One region of the Ruegeria sp. YTSA075 genome, then DNA from elsewhere that is predicted to be linked to it. Evidence: riboswitches for the same ligand, from Rfam matches in the RefSeq annotation. Region 1 holds a riboswitch; each other region holds the start of a gene.

What was found. Region 1 has a riboswitch for cobalamin ahead of nrdH (glutaredoxin-like protein NrdH). Riboswitches for the same ligand answer to the same signal wherever they lie in the genome.
Region 2: another riboswitch for cobalamin. It lies ahead of AC2FGE_RS05580 (DUF1636 family protein); the one in region 1 lies ahead of nrdH (glutaredoxin-like protein NrdH).
Region 3: another riboswitch for cobalamin. It lies ahead of AC2FGE_RS11765 (DUF1636 family protein); the one in region 1 lies ahead of nrdH (glutaredoxin-like protein NrdH).

What each region holds. Positions count from the first base shown of each region.
Region 1 covers NZ_JBXWNG010000002.1:224,681-230,167, reverse strand. The annotation lists gene AC2FGE_RS04245 (acyl-CoA dehydrogenase family protein) at 1-256, opposite strand, end outside; gene AC2FGE_RS04240 (AraC family transcriptional regulator) at 464-1,393, shown strand; cobalamin riboswitch at 1,428-1,620, shown strand; gene nrdH (glutaredoxin-like protein NrdH) at 1,704-1,925, shown strand; gene nrdI (class Ib ribonucleoside-diphosphate reductase assembly flavoprotein NrdI) at 1,929-2,354, shown strand; gene nrdE (class 1b ribonucleoside-diphosphate reductase subunit alpha) at 2,336-4,459, shown strand; gene nrdF (class 1b ribonucleoside-diphosphate reductase subunit beta) at 4,473-5,444, shown strand.
Region 2 covers NZ_JBXWNG010000002.1:529,394-534,880, reverse strand. The annotation lists gene AC2FGE_RS05595 (FecCD family ABC transporter permease) at 1-44, opposite strand, end outside; gene AC2FGE_RS05590 (ABC transporter substrate-binding protein) at 46-999, opposite strand; gene AC2FGE_RS05585 (ABC transporter ATP-binding protein) at 1,012-1,788, opposite strand; gene AC2FGE_RS05580 (DUF1636 family protein) at 1,785-2,141, opposite strand; cobalamin riboswitch at 2,240-2,456, opposite strand; gene AC2FGE_RS05575 (D-lyxose/D-mannose family sugar isomerase) at 2,515-3,180, opposite strand; gene AC2FGE_RS05570 (carbohydrate kinase family protein) at 3,200-4,126, opposite strand; gene AC2FGE_RS05565 (glucokinase) at 4,161-5,120, opposite strand; partial or broken gene AC2FGE_RS05560 (GH1 family beta-glucosidase) at 5,187-5,487, opposite strand, start outside.
Region 3 covers NZ_JBXWNG010000005.1:156,296-161,782, forward strand. The annotation lists gene AC2FGE_RS11740 (CoA-binding protein) at 1-102, opposite strand, end outside; gene AC2FGE_RS11745 (YHS domain-containing (seleno)protein) at 301-753, opposite strand; gene AC2FGE_RS11750 (hypothetical protein) at 859-1,173, opposite strand; gene rlmB (23S rRNA (guanosine(2251)-2'-O)-methyltransferase RlmB) at 1,154-1,927, opposite strand; tRNA gene AC2FGE_RS11760 (tRNA-Tyr) at 2,044-2,127, shown strand; cobalamin riboswitch at 2,365-2,570, shown strand; gene AC2FGE_RS11765 (DUF1636 family protein) at 2,654-3,028, shown strand; gene cobW (cobalamin biosynthesis protein CobW) at 3,032-4,087, shown strand; gene cobN (cobaltochelatase subunit CobN) at 4,093-5,487, shown strand, end outside.

The DNA of each region.
Region 1 (5,487 bases):
CGACGAATTGTGCATAGGCTTGCGCGTCCCCTTCAGGCATCGTCACCCGCCCATTGTCGAACCGGGCACCCAGCGTATCGCCGATATGGGACAAGGGTGCGATTTGTTCACTGCAGAACCGGGCGTAACCCTCCAAAGCCGCGCCAATATCCGCCAGATCATAATCCGCATACACCGCCATCGAGGATACCTGGTCCCAATGAGACAGGTGTTCAATACAGAACATCAAATCCTGCACGGGCGGTTGATAGGACATGCCTGTTTCCTTTCGACGACTATGGTTTCACGTCATGTATCTACGCGAAGACTTGCAGATAAGCTCATATCTTGACAAGATTGTATCCGATTACGCCAATTCGAAGCCGTTATGACCCGTCCTGACCCCATCTCTCTGACCACCGTATCAGCGGGTTTTATCCAGGATTGGCTGGACGCTCTTAGTTCGTGTTGCACACCGTCGGTAATGCGTTCACTTCTTGCGCGCTCGGGGCTGCAACCTGGCTCGATGGCATCGACCCAGCGCGTTACCCTGAATGAAATCGCACAGCTCTATCAGCTGGCCGCGCCCGAGACCGGCGACGAAATGATGGGGCTGTGGAGCCGCCCAATCCGGCCTCGCGCCCTGCAACATCTGGTGACCGTGCAACGCGAAGCAAGCAGCCTGACCTCGGCCCTGTATCGGTACTCGACATTCTGGAACCTGTTGCTGGATGATTTCCGGCTGGATTTGCACTCAGAGTCTGATCAGGTGGAGCTAAAGCTGTTCCCTTATCTGAATCACACTCGCGCGCACCGCTTTGGTCATATGTTGATCCTGAAATTGGCGCATGGGCTTTTGTCCTGGCTCAGCGGGGCAGAGACGCCGGTCAGAACTGTGCACTTTGCCTTTCCCCGCCCCGATTTCGCAGCCGACTATGCCGTGGTGTTCCCCTGCCCCGTTGAATTTGACGCGCCGCAGACAAGCATTCTGTTCGACCCGAATGAGTTTACGCGCCCGATTGCACGCAGTTCTTCCGAAGCCTCTGTATTCCTTCAACGCGCACCCCTTGATTGGATTTTCACCAGCTCACGTGCGCATACCAGCAGCCTGCGGGTTCGCGCCTTTCTATACGGCGCGTCCTGGCAATCCTGTCAGTTGCCGGATGCTGCTCAGGCCCTGAAAATGACACCACGTACGCTGAACCGGCGGTTGAACGAAGAAGGCACATCCTTTCAGGATATCAAGGACGCGCTACGCCGTGACATCGCCATAGGTGCCCTGCAACAGGGACAGGATAGTATCGAGCAGATCGCCTATGACACCGGCTTTTCAGCCCCAGCAAATTTTCACCGGGCCTTTCGGAAATGGACAAGCCGGACGCCCGGGTCGTACAAAAATAATCTCATCCCATAGCGACGCTATATATTGACATCAACCGCCTGACAGACCCAATATAGTGTTGCTTCGGTTCTTTCGATTCATATCGGAAGCTAAGAGGGAAACCGGTGGAAAACCGGCGCTGCCCCCGCAACTGTAAACGGAGAGTTCGGCTGAACACGCCACTGAAAGCGTGCTTTTGGGAAGGCCAGTCCGAACGTCGATCCGCAAGCCAGGAGACCTGCCGGGCGAGACTGATAACCACGAACGGAGGGTTCGGGGGCGTGATTGGGGCCTGTTTAGCCCTTGCGTCCTCGACTTTGAACTAAAAAGGACAGAGGACGACATGAGCATTACCGTATATTCTAAACCCGCTTGCGTACAATGCACCGCCACCACACGTGCACTGGATGCCAAAGGTATTTCCTATGACGTCGTTGACCTGACCGAAGATGACAGCGCCATGACCCATGTGACCGAGCTGGGCTATCGTCAGGCCCCCGTAGTTGTGGCAGGCAGTGATCACTGGTCGGGTTTCCGCCCCGACATGATCGCCCAACTGGCCTGACCCATGACTGCGCCGCTCCCGGCGCTGGTTTATTTCTCATCGAAATCCGGAAACACCCACCGCTTTGTTTCGCGGCTGGGCCTGACCTCTTTCCGCATTCCGAACGGAATGGACCCGCTGTCTGACCCTGGACACCCCTATGTGCTGATCAGCCCCACCTATGCCGATGGCGAAGGTCGTGGGGCGGTTCCAAAACAGGTGATCCGGTTCCTGAATGATCCAGGCAGACGCGCCGGGATCGTCGGAGTGATCGGCACAGGCAACCGCAATTTCGGTGCGACCTACGCTTTGGCTGGTCGCATCATTGCCCAGAAATGCAACGTACCGCTGCTCTATTCGTTTGAGCTGGCCGGAACAGAAACTGATATCGCCCGCGTCCGCGCAGGGCTGGAAAAACTAGGGAGACATCTATGCTCGACAGCAGCGTAAACGAGCAAGACTACCACGCGCTGAACGCGATGCTGAACCTCTATGACGGCGAGGGGAAGATCCGGTTCGATGCCGACCGTATGGCCGCGCGGCAGTATTTCCTGCAGCATGTGAACCAGAACACGGTGTTCTTCCACTCGCTGGATGAAAAGCTGGGGTATCTCGTGTCCGAGGGCTATTACGAAGTGGCCGTTTTGGACCAATATTCCAAGAACTTCATGCGTAAAATCTGGGATGCGGCCTATGCCAAGAAATTCCGGTTCCCAACCTTTCTGGGCGCATTCAAGTACTACACCTCCTACACGCTGAAGACTCGCGATGGGCAGCGCTATCTTGAACGCTATGAGGATCGTGTTGTCATGACCGCGCTGGCGCTGGCGCGCGGGGATGAGGCGCTGGCGATGTCGTTCATGGAAGAGATCCTCGAAGGCCGTTTCCAACCCGCCACGCCCACCTTCCTGAACGCAGGCAAAGCCTCGCGCGGAGAACTGATCTCGTGCTTTCTGCTGCGGCTAGAGGACAACATGGAAAGCATCGGGCGTGGCATCAACTCCGCCCTGCAACTGTCTAAACGCGGCGGAGGTGTAGCACTGTTGCTGACCAACATCCGCGAACATGGCGCGCCGATCAAAGGGATTGAGAACCAGTCCTCGGGCGTGATCCCGGTGATGAAACTTCTGGAAGACAGCTTTTCCTACGCCAACCAGTTGGGCGCGCGGCAGGGGGCGGGTGCGGTGTATCTGAACGCACACCACCCGGACATCATGCGCTTCCTCGATACCAAGCGCGAAAACGCCGATGAGAAAATCCGCATCAAGACGCTGAGCCTTGGCGTAGTGATCCCCGATATCACTTTCGAGTTGGCGAAGAAGAATGCCGATATGTATCTTTTCTCGCCGCATGACGTCGAAAAGGTCTATGGCGTGCCGTTCTCGGAAATCTCGGTGACCGAGAAGTATCACGAGATGGTCGATGACAAGCGCATCCGTAAATCCAAGGTCAACGCGCGCGAATTCTTCCAGACAATTGCCGAGATCCAGTTCGAGTCTGGCTACCCTTATGTAATGTTCGAAGACACGGTGAACCGGATGAACCCCATAGCGGGCCGGATCAACATGTCGAACCTGTGTTCCGAGATTCTGCAGGTGAACGAGGCGTCCGAGTTCAACGATGACCTCAGCTATTCCCATCTGGGCACGGATATCTCGTGCAACCTCGGCTCATTGAACATCGCCAAGACGATGGATGGCGGTGATCTGGGCCGCACCGTCGGGGCTGCGATCCGCGCGCTGACGGCAGTGTCCGAGATGTCGGCGATTGACTCGGTGCCGTCGGTGCGTCGGGGCAATGATGAAAGCCACGCGATTGGTTTGGGTCAGATGAACCTGCACGGGTTCCTTGCCCGCGAACACATCCACTATGGCTCGTCTGAGGGGGTTGAGTTCACATCCGTTTACTTTGCCACCATGGCCTATCACGCGATCCGCACCTCTTGCGATCTGGCGCAGGAGCGCAAGGCATCGTTCAAGGGGTTCGAGAAGTCCGACTACGCCTCAGGCACCTTCTTTGACAAATACACCACCCGCGATTGGCTGCCCGAAAGTGAGCGGGTCAAGGCTCTGTTCGATGGCATGACCCTGCCCACGCGCGAAGACTGGGCAACGTTGAAGACCGATGTGATGAAGCACGGCCTCTATAACCGCAACCTTCAGGCGGTGCCGCCAACCGGGTCGATCAGCTATATCAACAACTCGACCTCTTCGATTCACCCCATCGTCTCGAAGATCGAAATCCGGAAAGAGGGCAAGATCGGCCGCGTCTACTATCCGGCAGCATTCATGGACAATGACAACCTTGAATACTACCGTGATGCCTATGAGATCGGCCCCGAGGCGTTGATCGACACTTATGCGGCGGCGACCGAACATGTCGATCAGGGCCTGTCGCTGACCCTGTTCTTTCCGGCCGAGGCCACGACCCGCGATATCAACCGTGCGCAGATCTATGCGTGGAAGAAAGGCATAAAAACCATTTATTACGTGCGTCTGCGCCAGGAAGCCCTCGAAGGGACCGAGGTGCAGGGCTGTGTATCCTGCTCGTTGTAAGGGGCCCGTGACAATGAAAGACATGATCCAAACCAAGATCCCCCGCGCCATCAACTGGAACCGGCTGGAAGATGACAAGGACCTTGAAGTCTGGAACCGACTGACGGTCAATTTCTGGCTACCAGAGAAGGTGCCGCTGTCCAACGACATCCAAAGCTGGGCCACGCTGACGGACCATGAAAAGCAGCTGACAATCCGCGTCTTTACGGGCTTGACTCTACTGGACACGATCCAAAACACGGTTGGTGCACCTGCCCTGATGCCCGATGCTGTCACTCCGCATGAAGAGGCCGTGCTGACCAACATCGCCTTTATGGAAGCGGTGCACGCACGCAGCTACTCTTCGATCTTCTCGACGCTGTGTTCGACCAAGGAAATCGACGAAGCCTTCCGCTGGTCCGAAGAGAACCCGCATCTGCAAGCCAAGGCCGAGGCGATCCTGAAAACCTACGCGCCCGGCAACGATCCGCTGAAACGCAAGATCGCGTCGGTGTTTCTGGAAAGCTTTCTGTTCTATTCGGGCTTCTATCTGCCAATGTATTGGTCCAGCCGCGCCAAGCTGACCAACACCGCAGACCTGATCCGCCTGATCATTCGGGATGAGGCCGTGCATGGCTATTACATCGGCTACAAATTCCAGCGCGGCTACGAGAAGTTGTCCGAAGCTCAACAGCAGGAGCTGAAGGACTATGCCTTTGGCTTAATGTTCGAGCTTTATGGGATTGAGAACCAGTACACCGAGGAACTTTATGATGAGATCGGCCTGACTGAGGATGTGAAGGTCTTCCTGCATTACAATGCCAACAAGGCGCTGCAAAACCTCGGGTTCGAAGCGCTGTTCCCACCCGAAGTCTCTGAGGTGAACCCGGCAATTCTGGCCGCCCTCAGCCCGGACAGTGAAAACCACGACTTCTTCTCGGGCTCCGGCTCCTCCTATGTCATCGGCAAGGCGGTTGCGACCGAAGACGAAGACTGGGATTTCTGAATCAGACCGGGCAGCGCAGGTTCAGGACTGATTGGTCCTGAAC
Region 2 (5,487 bases), 300 kb from region 1:
AGAACGACCGCCCCCAGCACAACTATCCGGCCTGTCTGGACCATATCAGTTGGTCGCCGTCGGGTGCATCGCATCCGCCATTTTCTGGATCGCGTCGATATTTGCCGGTCCCGGTGTCAACTCTTCGTAACGCAGACCGATCCAGCGTTCATTTTTGACTGCATCTGTTTGGGACATCACTGGGTGCTCTTGCAGGAACGTGAACGTATCCTCTGCCCCGTTGCCGGTCTGATAGTCAAGCAGCACCAGGAATTCCGGGTTCGACGCGGCAACCGCCTCCCACGAGGTACGGCCCCAGCTGGTCTCCATGTCATGGGTGACGTTTTCGCCGCCAGCCGCTGCGATCATCGCATCGGGGATGGCGAATTTGCCAGCGGTGAAGGGCGCATCCGCTGGACCGTCCAGCAGGAAGACACGGGGTTTGGCCAGATCGGCGGTTTTGGCTTCGATGGCAGCCAGCTGTTCTTTCCAGCCTGCAACCAGTACCTCGGCCTTCTCCTCGACATGCATGACCTGACCCAGACGCAGCACATCGTTGAACAGCAGGTCCATGCTGGCCTCAGGGCGGTCTTTGTCCAGATGCACGCAGCTTTCGGTCAGGATCATGGTCTTGATGCCGAACGGGGCCAGGGTGTCCGGCGTCACGTCGCCGCCGGGCTTCATGCCGTAGTACCAGCCCGCGAAGAACAGGTCGGGTTCGGCCGCGACCAGGTTTTCGACGGTTGGGTATTTTGGTGCGAGCTCGGGGATGTCGCCGCGCAGCTTGTCGAAATCTGGGCTGGTCTTGTACCAGCCGGTGATTCCGGTCAAACCAACGATCCGGTCTTGTAGGCCAAGCGCAAAGGCCATGTCGGTCATGTTCATATCATGCACCACCAGCCGTTCGGGCATGGTTTCGAACACCAGCGGTTCGCCGCAATTGTCCACGGTTACCTCATGGGCTGCCGCGCTGCTGGCCAAGCCGGTGATCATCAAAGCTGACCAAAGTTTTTGTTTCATCAATCTCTCCTGTTAAGATGAAAGCGTTCGTTTTCGGATATCCAGCGCCGGGATCATGCGCCCTTCGTGCTGGAAGCACAGGTAGTCAACACCAAAAGTGTCGCGCACATGATCCGGCGTTAGTATCTGGTCGACTGGCCCAAAGCCCGTCATGCGTGTGGATTTCATCAGCGCGACATGGCTGGCGAATTCCGGGATCATGACAAGGTCGTGTACGATCATCACCACCGTCACGCCCAGTTCGGCAACCAGCGACAGCATGTGCCCCTTGGCATCGGGGTCCAGATGATTGGTGGGCTCGTCCAGAAACAACAGCGAGGGGTTCTGAGCCAATGCACGCGCGATATGGGCGCGTTGGCGTTCGCCGCCCGAGAGCCGCTGCATCGGCTTATCCGCCAGATGGGTCAGCTCGGTTGTGCGCAGAACGCACGCAAGATCCATCTTGTGGTCTTTCGCCGAGCGGTCGCTTTGAATGGGAATCTGACCCAGCGCAACGTAGTCGCGCAGCTTTAGGCGGCCATCGGGCAGTTCCTGCTGACCAACAACCGCAATGGTCCGGGCGCGTTCTTGCGCAGACAGGCTGCGCAGGCTTTGACCGTTGATCCGCACGTCCCCCAGCGCCAGACGCTCGACCCCGCAGATCAGGTTCAGCAGCGTTGTTTTGCCGGCACCGTTCGGACCGGCAATGGCAAGTATGGCCCCTTCTTCCAAAGAGAATGAGACGTCTTGTAGCAACACATCGCCATTCAGGGCGTAGTATTCCAGATTCTCCGCGACCAGAAAGCTCATGCCTTACCCGCCTTTGGAAGACGGGGCAGACGTGCCAGAGTTTTGAACAGCAAGGCGGGGGGGCGATCCGTTGCGCTGGTCCAGCCGCTCTCGCTGTCGCGGTACTGATGGGCGAAGGTGGCGATCGCATCCAGATCGGCAGTGCTTTGAATATCGCCAAACAGGTATTGGGCTTTGCCTTCGGCTTGCAGACCTATGGCCATGGGACGTTCGCATCCTGCCATACATGGGATCAGTCGCGTAGCGAACCCGTCGGGCAGCGACGCGTCCAGCAGACTTTGGGCGGCGCTGGCTTCGATCTCACCCTGGCAGGTCGAGCAGATCAGCACAAAGTGGTCAGGTGTTTTGTCCACGGCTATCCTCAACGCGCAAAATGCCCGCATAGAAAGTACCGGTCCTGTAAGGGCGCAAATCTGCCATCAATCCTCCTTCCAGGACGCCCCGTCCCGGGTTGGTTTCACAGGTGATGGCAGGTCTCCTGACTTGCGGGTCGTTGCTTGGCCAACCTTCCCGGCCTTTTCGGGCCAGTGGTGATTTGGCGTTGCTCACCGCTTACAGTTGCGGGGGCAGTCACGGATTTGGCCTGACCCGGGTGTCCCGGGGCCGCACCGTATTCCCATTTTCATCCCGCAATCAAAGTAGCGGGAACCATCACAGGCCAGCTATTCTGGAGAAGGCAAGCTTGTCAAGCAATCGCTGAGAGGCTCGTGTCAGATACGGGGTGGATCAGTAATCCGCAACCAGCAGGAATTCGGCCTCGGTATCTTCTTCGATCGTGGCAAAGCGCGGGATGGGTTGTTCGAAGACGTTATCGGTGCGGTCGTCGTTTACGGTTGAGACCTCGCCGATTAGGCAATCCCCGCGCTCGGCCCAGAAGGCGTGCCAGATACCGGGCATCAATGTTACGCTTTCGCCGGGTTTCAGGCGCAGCAACTCACCAGGAGTGATGGTGATGTCGCATCCATCACTGGGAACCACAACTGGTGTGTCGCGGTCGACGCTGCCGTCGGGGTCCGAGGCATAGATCTCCATCACCAGATCGCCGCCGCCCCGGTTGATGATATCTTCGGCTTTGACGATGTGGCGATGCATTGGCGACAGCTGCTTGTCGCGCGAGATCAGTAGTTTCTCGGCATAGAGCATCCCGCGGCCCTGGCTCAGATCATTCTCATCCCCATTGCGCAGGGTGAACAGGAACAGGCCAAGCTCATCAAATTTGCCTTGCCCGTAATCGGTGATGTCCCATCCCAGCCCCCGGGCGCGGATCGTGTCGGCCTTGGCGCTGCGCATCTGATCCGGGGACCAGTCGGCAAATGGGGGCAGGATGAACCCGAAAGACTGGATAAAGGCCTGTGCTTCGGTCTTGATGCGGTTGATGTCGGAACGTTTCATGTGACTTCCCTTTTGGGGACTAAAGCTCATGCGCCCAGGGTGGGTTGGCCCCGGCACGCGACACGGTGACTGCTGCAACATCTGCACCCAACGCTAGAGCGGCGCGCAGGCACTCTGTTGTCAGATCGCGTAGCGCGGGTTCGGTCAGATGCCCAGAACGGTGAAGTTCGGCCAGTACACCAGCGTTGAACGTATCACCCGCCCCCACCGTATCGACAACCTGAACCGCTTTAACCGGTATCGTGGTTTCCGAGCCATCGCGTAGATAGCCCGAGGCTCCTTGGCTCCCACGTGTAACAATCACAACCGAGGGCCCGGCTTGCAGCAACAAAGGCACCTTTTCGGCATGGGTTTCGGGCCCCGGAATGATCCAGTCCAGATCCTCATCCGAGACTTTGAGGATATCAGTCTGCGCAATCATGGCATTCAAACGGGTGCGGTATCTGGTCTGATCCTGAATAAATCCCGGTCGGATGTTGGGGTCCAGCATTACGGCCCGATCCGCCCCGTGATGGCTCAGCAGGGCAGCATAAGCATCGGCGCAGGGTTCGCAGGCAAGACTGATACCGCCTAGATACAGGGTCGAGATCGCAGGCAATTGGTCGGGCATATCCTCAGGCCGAAGCATGCGCCCGGCAGTATTTTCGTCAACAAAGTTGTACGACGCGTGTCCATCGACCAGTTTCACAAACGCCAACGTGGTGGGGCGGTCGCTGGTGATCACATGGGATGTATCCACATGGCTCGCTTTCAGCGTTTCTGCCAATTGTTCACCAAACATATCGGACGACAAGCCGGTCAGCATGCCAACAGGCGCGCCCAATCTCCCCAACGCGATCGCCGTGTTGAAAATTGCACCTCCAGAATGGGGTACATACCCTTGGGCACCCGAGACTGTAGGCTCGGTGATCATATCGATCAGCGCTTCTCCGCAGCACAGGATCATCCCGCGTTCCTTCATTGAGAATTGTCAGGCGGTTCTACCGCATGAGGGCATTTTTGCAGAAGTTGTTAGCGCCAACAATGCCAAATTCGACCTGTTCGGAGACATAGAGATCCATTCCGCGCCGCAGCTCGCTGAACCGGCCACCATTGTTGAAGGCATCCAGAAAACTGTCTCCGAACAGCCAACGGTTTTTTTCCGCCACGCCGCCGACCAAAAAGACGCCGCCAATCGGCATCAATGTGACGGCCATATCCCCTAGTAGAGCGCCCAGATGCGTTGTGAACAGCGCTGCGGTTTGGACTGCGTGCGGATCAGTACCGGATCGTGCATCCTGCAGGATGTCCCGTGCCGGGCGCGCGGAGATATTGGTTTGACCCGCCGCCATCGCCACTGCTCGGTACAAGATTGGCAGTCCGGTGCCGCTGAGAAACATCTCGGCCTCCAAGCTCAGGCTGTCGCCAAAGAAGCATTCGGGTGCGATACGCCGGGCCGCATCAAAGATATCAACCTCATCCCGGTGGCGCGGCGCAAGGCCGACATGGCCTCCTTCGCCCGAGACGGTGTGATAATGTCCTTCGGAATACAGCAATGCGCCAACACCCAACCCGGTTCCGGGTCCGACCACCAGTCGGGTACCAGGCGGAGGGGTATTCGCGCCTTGTAGAACGGCGACGTCCTTGTCCGTGACCTCCGCCACTGACCAGGCAGCGGCGGTGAAATCGTTGATCACATAGGTGTGCCGGGCGCCGGTGGCCTTAACCAGTTCGGCCTCGGACAAATCCAGATTTGCGTTCGTCAGCTGGATAACGCCATCCTGAACGGGGCCCGCACCTGCGGCAACAACTGCCTGAGGGTCGGTTCCGACGTCATCACGTAGACTGTGAAACGCTTCCAGCAGGTCGGGCAGGGTGCCGGTTGGATGCTTGCGCAATTCGGTGAGTGCACCGTTCTCGACAACCCCAAGCCGGGTATTGGTGCCACCGATATCGGCCACCAGATTCCAATGCTCGTGGACTGCCCCCGCTGGTTGCGCGAGTGGCAGGGCAACAGGGTTCCCTTTGGCCAGCGCGGCTTTTAGGGCGAGATATGAGGCTTTGGGTTTGCGTTCCAGCGTCTCGAAATCCACATCGATCAGACCGAACCGCTTCTCATACCCAAAGGCCCATTCGTAATTGTCGAGAAGGGACCAGACAAAATAACCTTTGACTGGGATCTCTTGCTCCAATGCGCTCTGAACCGCAGTAAGATGCTGGTTCAAATAGTCAATTCGGTCATCATCCTGATCCCGTTCAGGGCTGGCCATGCCGTTTTCGGTTACAAACAGAGGTAGGTTGCCGGTGTATTCCTGTGCGGTGCGCGTC
Region 3 (5,487 bases), on a different contig from region 1:
ATAATAGCTGGGCCGCACCGGGTTCATCGACACCCCAACTACCGCGATGGTTTTGGTGCGTTGCAGGATGGTTTTCAGATGCGCGTCAGAGTAGTTTGCCATGGTTGCATCCTAATCATAGCCGCAAAAAAGAAAAAAGCGCCCAAGAAGCCTTGGGCGCCAGTTGTTGGAACGAGGGACAGTGAAATGACCCGCGGCAGTTCCGTTCCGCGGTCACTGTGACATTTAGGCATGATCTGGTAAAAAAAAAGACCATGCGCTCATTTTTGTGATGACTTTTCACAAAATACGGACAATCGGCTAGTCTTCGTACAGAATGACGGGCCAATTTTCCTCGGCCAGATGAATATTCGCCGCTCTGTCCTGTTCCCACATCCGTTCAACTGCTGGGGAATGAGTGAGATACAAACGCCCATCCACGACCTGCCATGCCATGGGGTCAGTGCTTTTTAGAACCCCATTTGCCATCGCATAGGAACAATAGCCCCCGAACTGAGGTGCAAAGGCGCGCGGGTTACTTTCAAACCGCTCGCGATTTTCCTGTGACGCAAAATGCCACTGGGCCCCTTTCCACATGACAGCAATGCTCGGCTCACCCCGAACCGGTGCAGCACTGTCGAAATAGGACACCGGATCATACCCCGCCATCGCGGCCCCTTCGGTCGCATAATAGACAGGCTTGTCCTGCGCCCAAGCGACGGGCGCAAGGGCGATGGCTGTCAGTATACCGAATAGGAAACGGCGGTTTTGCATCTGGGTCCCGTGACAAAGAATCGAGCGACTAAGATGCAACTTTTGGGCGGCTGTGAAACCCCAGTTGACGTGGATGTGAACATCCTTGCGAGTGCGGAGCAGCCCTTAGTCAAAGATGTCTTCTATGACATCCCAGGCCTCATCCAGAACACGATAAAGCGTGCTCTTTTTCTTCTTCTTTTTTCGCGATTTCGGAGACGCCGCATGACTTATCGCGACCTGGTCAGGCCTTGATTTCTGAACCTTGTGCTTCGGCAGTTTCTTAAGATCGTGCAGCGGTGCGCCGCAGTTGGAACAACTCAGCTCATGCCGGTTCTGTCCTGTCAGAACCAGGGCAGCCCGTGTACCGCAGTAGCAGCAGGTGGCGATTTTGGACGGTCCGGAAATAGTACTCTCCTCGCTAATGGTGCCGAGAGGCATATAGGGCGATTGCAGCAGCATTTGAGACGTTCAGTGATCCAAATCCCCCCGATGCGTCAATTTTCACCAATTGGTCGACGGTTTCCTTGGTTTTTTGCCGCAATCCTGGCCCTTCAGCACCCAATACCAGTGCCACAGGTCGATCCCTTTGATCCCCAAGGGCAATTTCAATAGTTTCATCCGCTTCGCCATCCAGACCGAGCACCAGAAACCCCATCGACTGAAGCTCGGTTATGGCATCGGCCAGATTGCGCACCCTCAGATAAGGCTGGCGTTCCAATGCGCCGCTGGCGGTTTTTGCCAGTGCCCCGGTTTCAGGGGCAGAATGATGCCGGGTTCCGATCACCGCGCTTGCACCCAGCACTTCGGCTGACCGCAGAATCGCACCTACGTTATGCGGGTCCGTTACACGGTCCAGCAGGATCACGCGGGGGTGTTCCCGTCCGATGCAGTTCTCGGCCAAACCGCCCCACTCCAGGGGCTTAACTTCAAGTGCCGCGCCCTGATGCACAGAACCCGCGTCAATTGGGGCATTGAATTTGCGCGGGTCAACCATCTCGGCCTCAATCCCCGCAAATTCAATGGCTTCAACCAGTTTGTCCTGCGCATTTCGCGTTACAATCAGGCGCAGTTTTTGGCGTTTGGGGTTCATCAAGGCGTCGCGCACGGCGTGCAAACCAAACAGCCAAACCGTCTCGGCGGCCGCCGCTTTTCGCGCCTGTTCCTTTTCGACAACCCACTTGGGTTTTTTCATTCTGAGGGCCTCCGGGCCGTGAATTCGCTTTCCTGCGTCAAAGCCGTATTTTCCTGTTGACGCTCCTTTGGTGCGCTAGTAATCACGCCTCCACGTCAGGTGCAACGCCTGACAGTGGGCGACAGGCCGCAAGGTGTGGCAGGGGACTGTAACTCCCTCGCGGAGACGCACGCCTGGTTCGATTCCAGGGTCGCCCACCACTCTCACAAAGCTTCCAGATACCAGAGCAAAACGCACCCGCCAATGGCCCGTGTCTGCTGTTATGAATGGCAGTCTAGTTATTCGTCAAACATTTGGTTCAGTGAAGTGATCGCTGTCAAACCTTTCGAAAGCCGCAGGCTAAGCCCTGACATGCCGCCCAACGACCGCCACAGGTCGTTTTTCTGCACCCGGCGTTGCGGTTGTCGGCGACACGCTTGACAAGCACCGTATCAGTGCCGCATGTCCGATCCGTTGGTGTCCTCGTAAGAGGATGAAAAGGGAATGCGTCAACGGGTTTACCGCCAAACGCAGCCGCCCCCGCGACCGTGACCGGAGAGGGTGCCCAAAGCCACTGGCCAAAGGCTGGGAAGGCGGGACATCCGACAGGGTATACACCCTGACATCCGCAAGCCGGGAGACCTGCCAGCGCCCGAAGATGAAACCGGACGGGGTGTTCCGGTGTGGGGCTTGGATCGGCCCACATGAAACCCCGTCCCCCAGATTTGACTAAGGGGGATGAGAGAGATGAATAAAGCCGCACCAGTTGAACTGCTGGTCTGCACGACATGCCGCCGTGGCCTGGCGATCGAAGACGACACCCAGCGCCCTGGTGCCTTGCTGCACAAGGCGCTGGAACAGGCCGGCGTGCCAGACGGGATCGACCTAAAGCCTGTGGAATGCCTGTCAAATTGCGATCAGGGCTGTTCCATCGTGCTGCGTGGGGGACCCGCGCGTTGGACTTTTGTCTACGAAAACCTCAACGAAACCGACCATGTCGAAACGATCATTGAAGGTGTGACCAAGTATTTGGCCACTGACGATGGTTTGGTCAAATGGCGCGAACGTCCTGAACATTTCCGCAAAAACTGTGCGGCCCGTATTCCCCCGATTGGAGCTTGACCCATGTCTACTCTCGAAAAACTTCCCGTCACTGTCATCACCGGCTTTCTGGGCTCGGGCAAAACCACGCTGGTCAAGCATCTGATGCAGAACCCGCAGGGCAAACGCCTGGCCGTTGTGGTCAATGAATTCGGTGATGTCGGTGTCGATGGCGATATCCTGAAATCCTGCGCCATCCCGGATTGCCCGGCAGAGAACATCATGGAGCTGGCGAACGGCTGCATCTGCTGCACCGTGGCTGACGATTTTATCCCGACCATCGAGGCGCTGATGGCGCTAGAGCCGCGCCCTGAACATATTCTGATCGAAACCAGCGGTCTGGCCCTGCCCAAACCACTGCTGAAAGCGTTTGATTGGCCAGATATCCGGTCTAAAATCACGGTGGATGGCGTAATCGCTCTAGCGGATGCCGAGGCTGTCGCCGCTGGTCGCTTTGCGCCGAATGTCGAGGCCGTGGATGCCCAGCGCTTGGCGGATGACTCGATTGACCATGAAACCCCGCTGTCAGAAGTATTCGAGGATCAGATATCCTGCGCCGATATAATCCTGCTGACCAAACCGGATCTGGCCGGTCCCGAAGGCGTGGCAAAGGCCAAAGCAATCATCGCCGCCGAAGCGCCGCGCCCGCTGCCTGTGGTCGAAGTCGCCGAAGGTGTCGTGGATGTGCGCGTTGTGCTGGGCCTGGAGGCCGCTGCCGAGGATGACATGGATGCGCGACCCTCGCATCACGACGGCCATCATGACCACGAACATGACGATTTCGAAAGCATCATTGTCGAGTTGCCCGAACAGTCTGATCCACTTGATCTGGTCACCAAGATCGAACGTCTGGCGACAGAGTTGAACATCCTGCGCGTCAAAGGCTATGCCGCTGTTCTGGGCAAACCCATGCGCCTGCTGGTGCAAGCCGTCGGCGCGCGTGTTCGCCATCAATATGACCGTCCGTGGGAACCCGGCGAAGACCGCCGCTCGCGCATGGTGGTTATTGCCGAGCATGATGACATCAAAGAGGCCGCGATCCGCGATGTTCTTGTGGGCGTGACCGAGGCTGCCGAGTAAGCCACATGCACGTTGTCTTCCGCGAAAGCCACGGGTTAGAGGAATCCGAGACCCCATTCGATCTGGGCCAAAGCCAGGCCGATCTGGTGGTGTTGTCGTTTTCCGATAGCGACCTTGGCGCTTTCGCGGCAGGCTGGCATCGCGGTGGTGGGCCCGAGGGTCGGATGCCGACCCTGCGGCTGGCAAACCTGACTGCGCTAAAGCATCCGCTGTCTGTCGATACCTATGTCGAACAGACGCTTGAAGGTGCAAAGGGCATCCTGATCCGCCTGATCGGCGGGGTACCCTATTGGTCCTATGGGGTGCAGCAGGTTCTGGCGTTGGCACAGACCAAGGGAATCGCAGTGGCCGTTTTGCCCGCAGACGGGCGCGAAGACACACGGTTGGATGACTATTCCACCCTGCCCGTCTCAACCCTGCGCCGCTTGGCGCATCTTTGCGATACAGGCGGTGAGGTCGCGGCGCAGGCTGCGCTGGCACAGATGGCATTGGCGGCGGGGCTTTATGCCGGGCCGGTGATGGGTGCAAAGACAATTCCCGAATGCGGTGCATGGTGCCCGGATCGTGGCGTAATCCCGGTGGATACCGCGTTCGAAGGCGATGCCAAACGCATCCTCGTGACGTTCTATCGCGCCTATCTGACCTCAGCCGACACCGCCCCTGTCGCGGCCCTGATCCGCAGCATCCGCGCGCGAGGCTTTGAGGCGGTGGGCCTGTTCGCCCCTTCGCTCAAGGCTCCGGCTGCCGCCGACTGGCTGCGTGAACAAGTGGTTGCCTTGGCCCCGTCCGCTATCATCAACGCGACATCTTTCTCGGGCAAAGGTGCATCGGGCAGCTCGCCGCTCGACGTTGCGAATGTCCCGGTGTTTCAAGTGGCGCTGGCCACCTCACGCCGCAAAGCCTGGGCCGAGGCGGAACGTGGCCTATCGCCTGCCGACCTCGCCATGCATGTGGTGCTGCCCGAGGTGGATGGGAGGATTTCCGCGGGCATTGCCTCGTTCAAGGAACCGGGCAGGCGCGATCCGCATCTTGAATACTCGCGCTTTGCCCACCGAGCTGAACCTGAGCGGATCGAAGCGATTATCGACCGCGTCTCAGGTTGGCTGAACCTGCATGGCACACCCAAAACCGATCAGACGCCTGCGCTGGTGCTGTCTACCTACCCTGGCAAGGATTGGCAGATGGCGCATGCAGTGGGTTTGGATGCGCTGGCTTCAGCCGAGGCAATGTTGTCAGACCTGCAAGACGAAGGATATGATACCGCCCCTGCCGAGCCGATTGCAGCAACGCTGCTGAACGCTCGGATGTCATGGCCACTGCAGGACTACCTGGCAGCATTGGCCGAACTGCCCGAGAACCTACAAACCGACCTTCAAACGGTCTGGGGCAAGCCAGAGGAC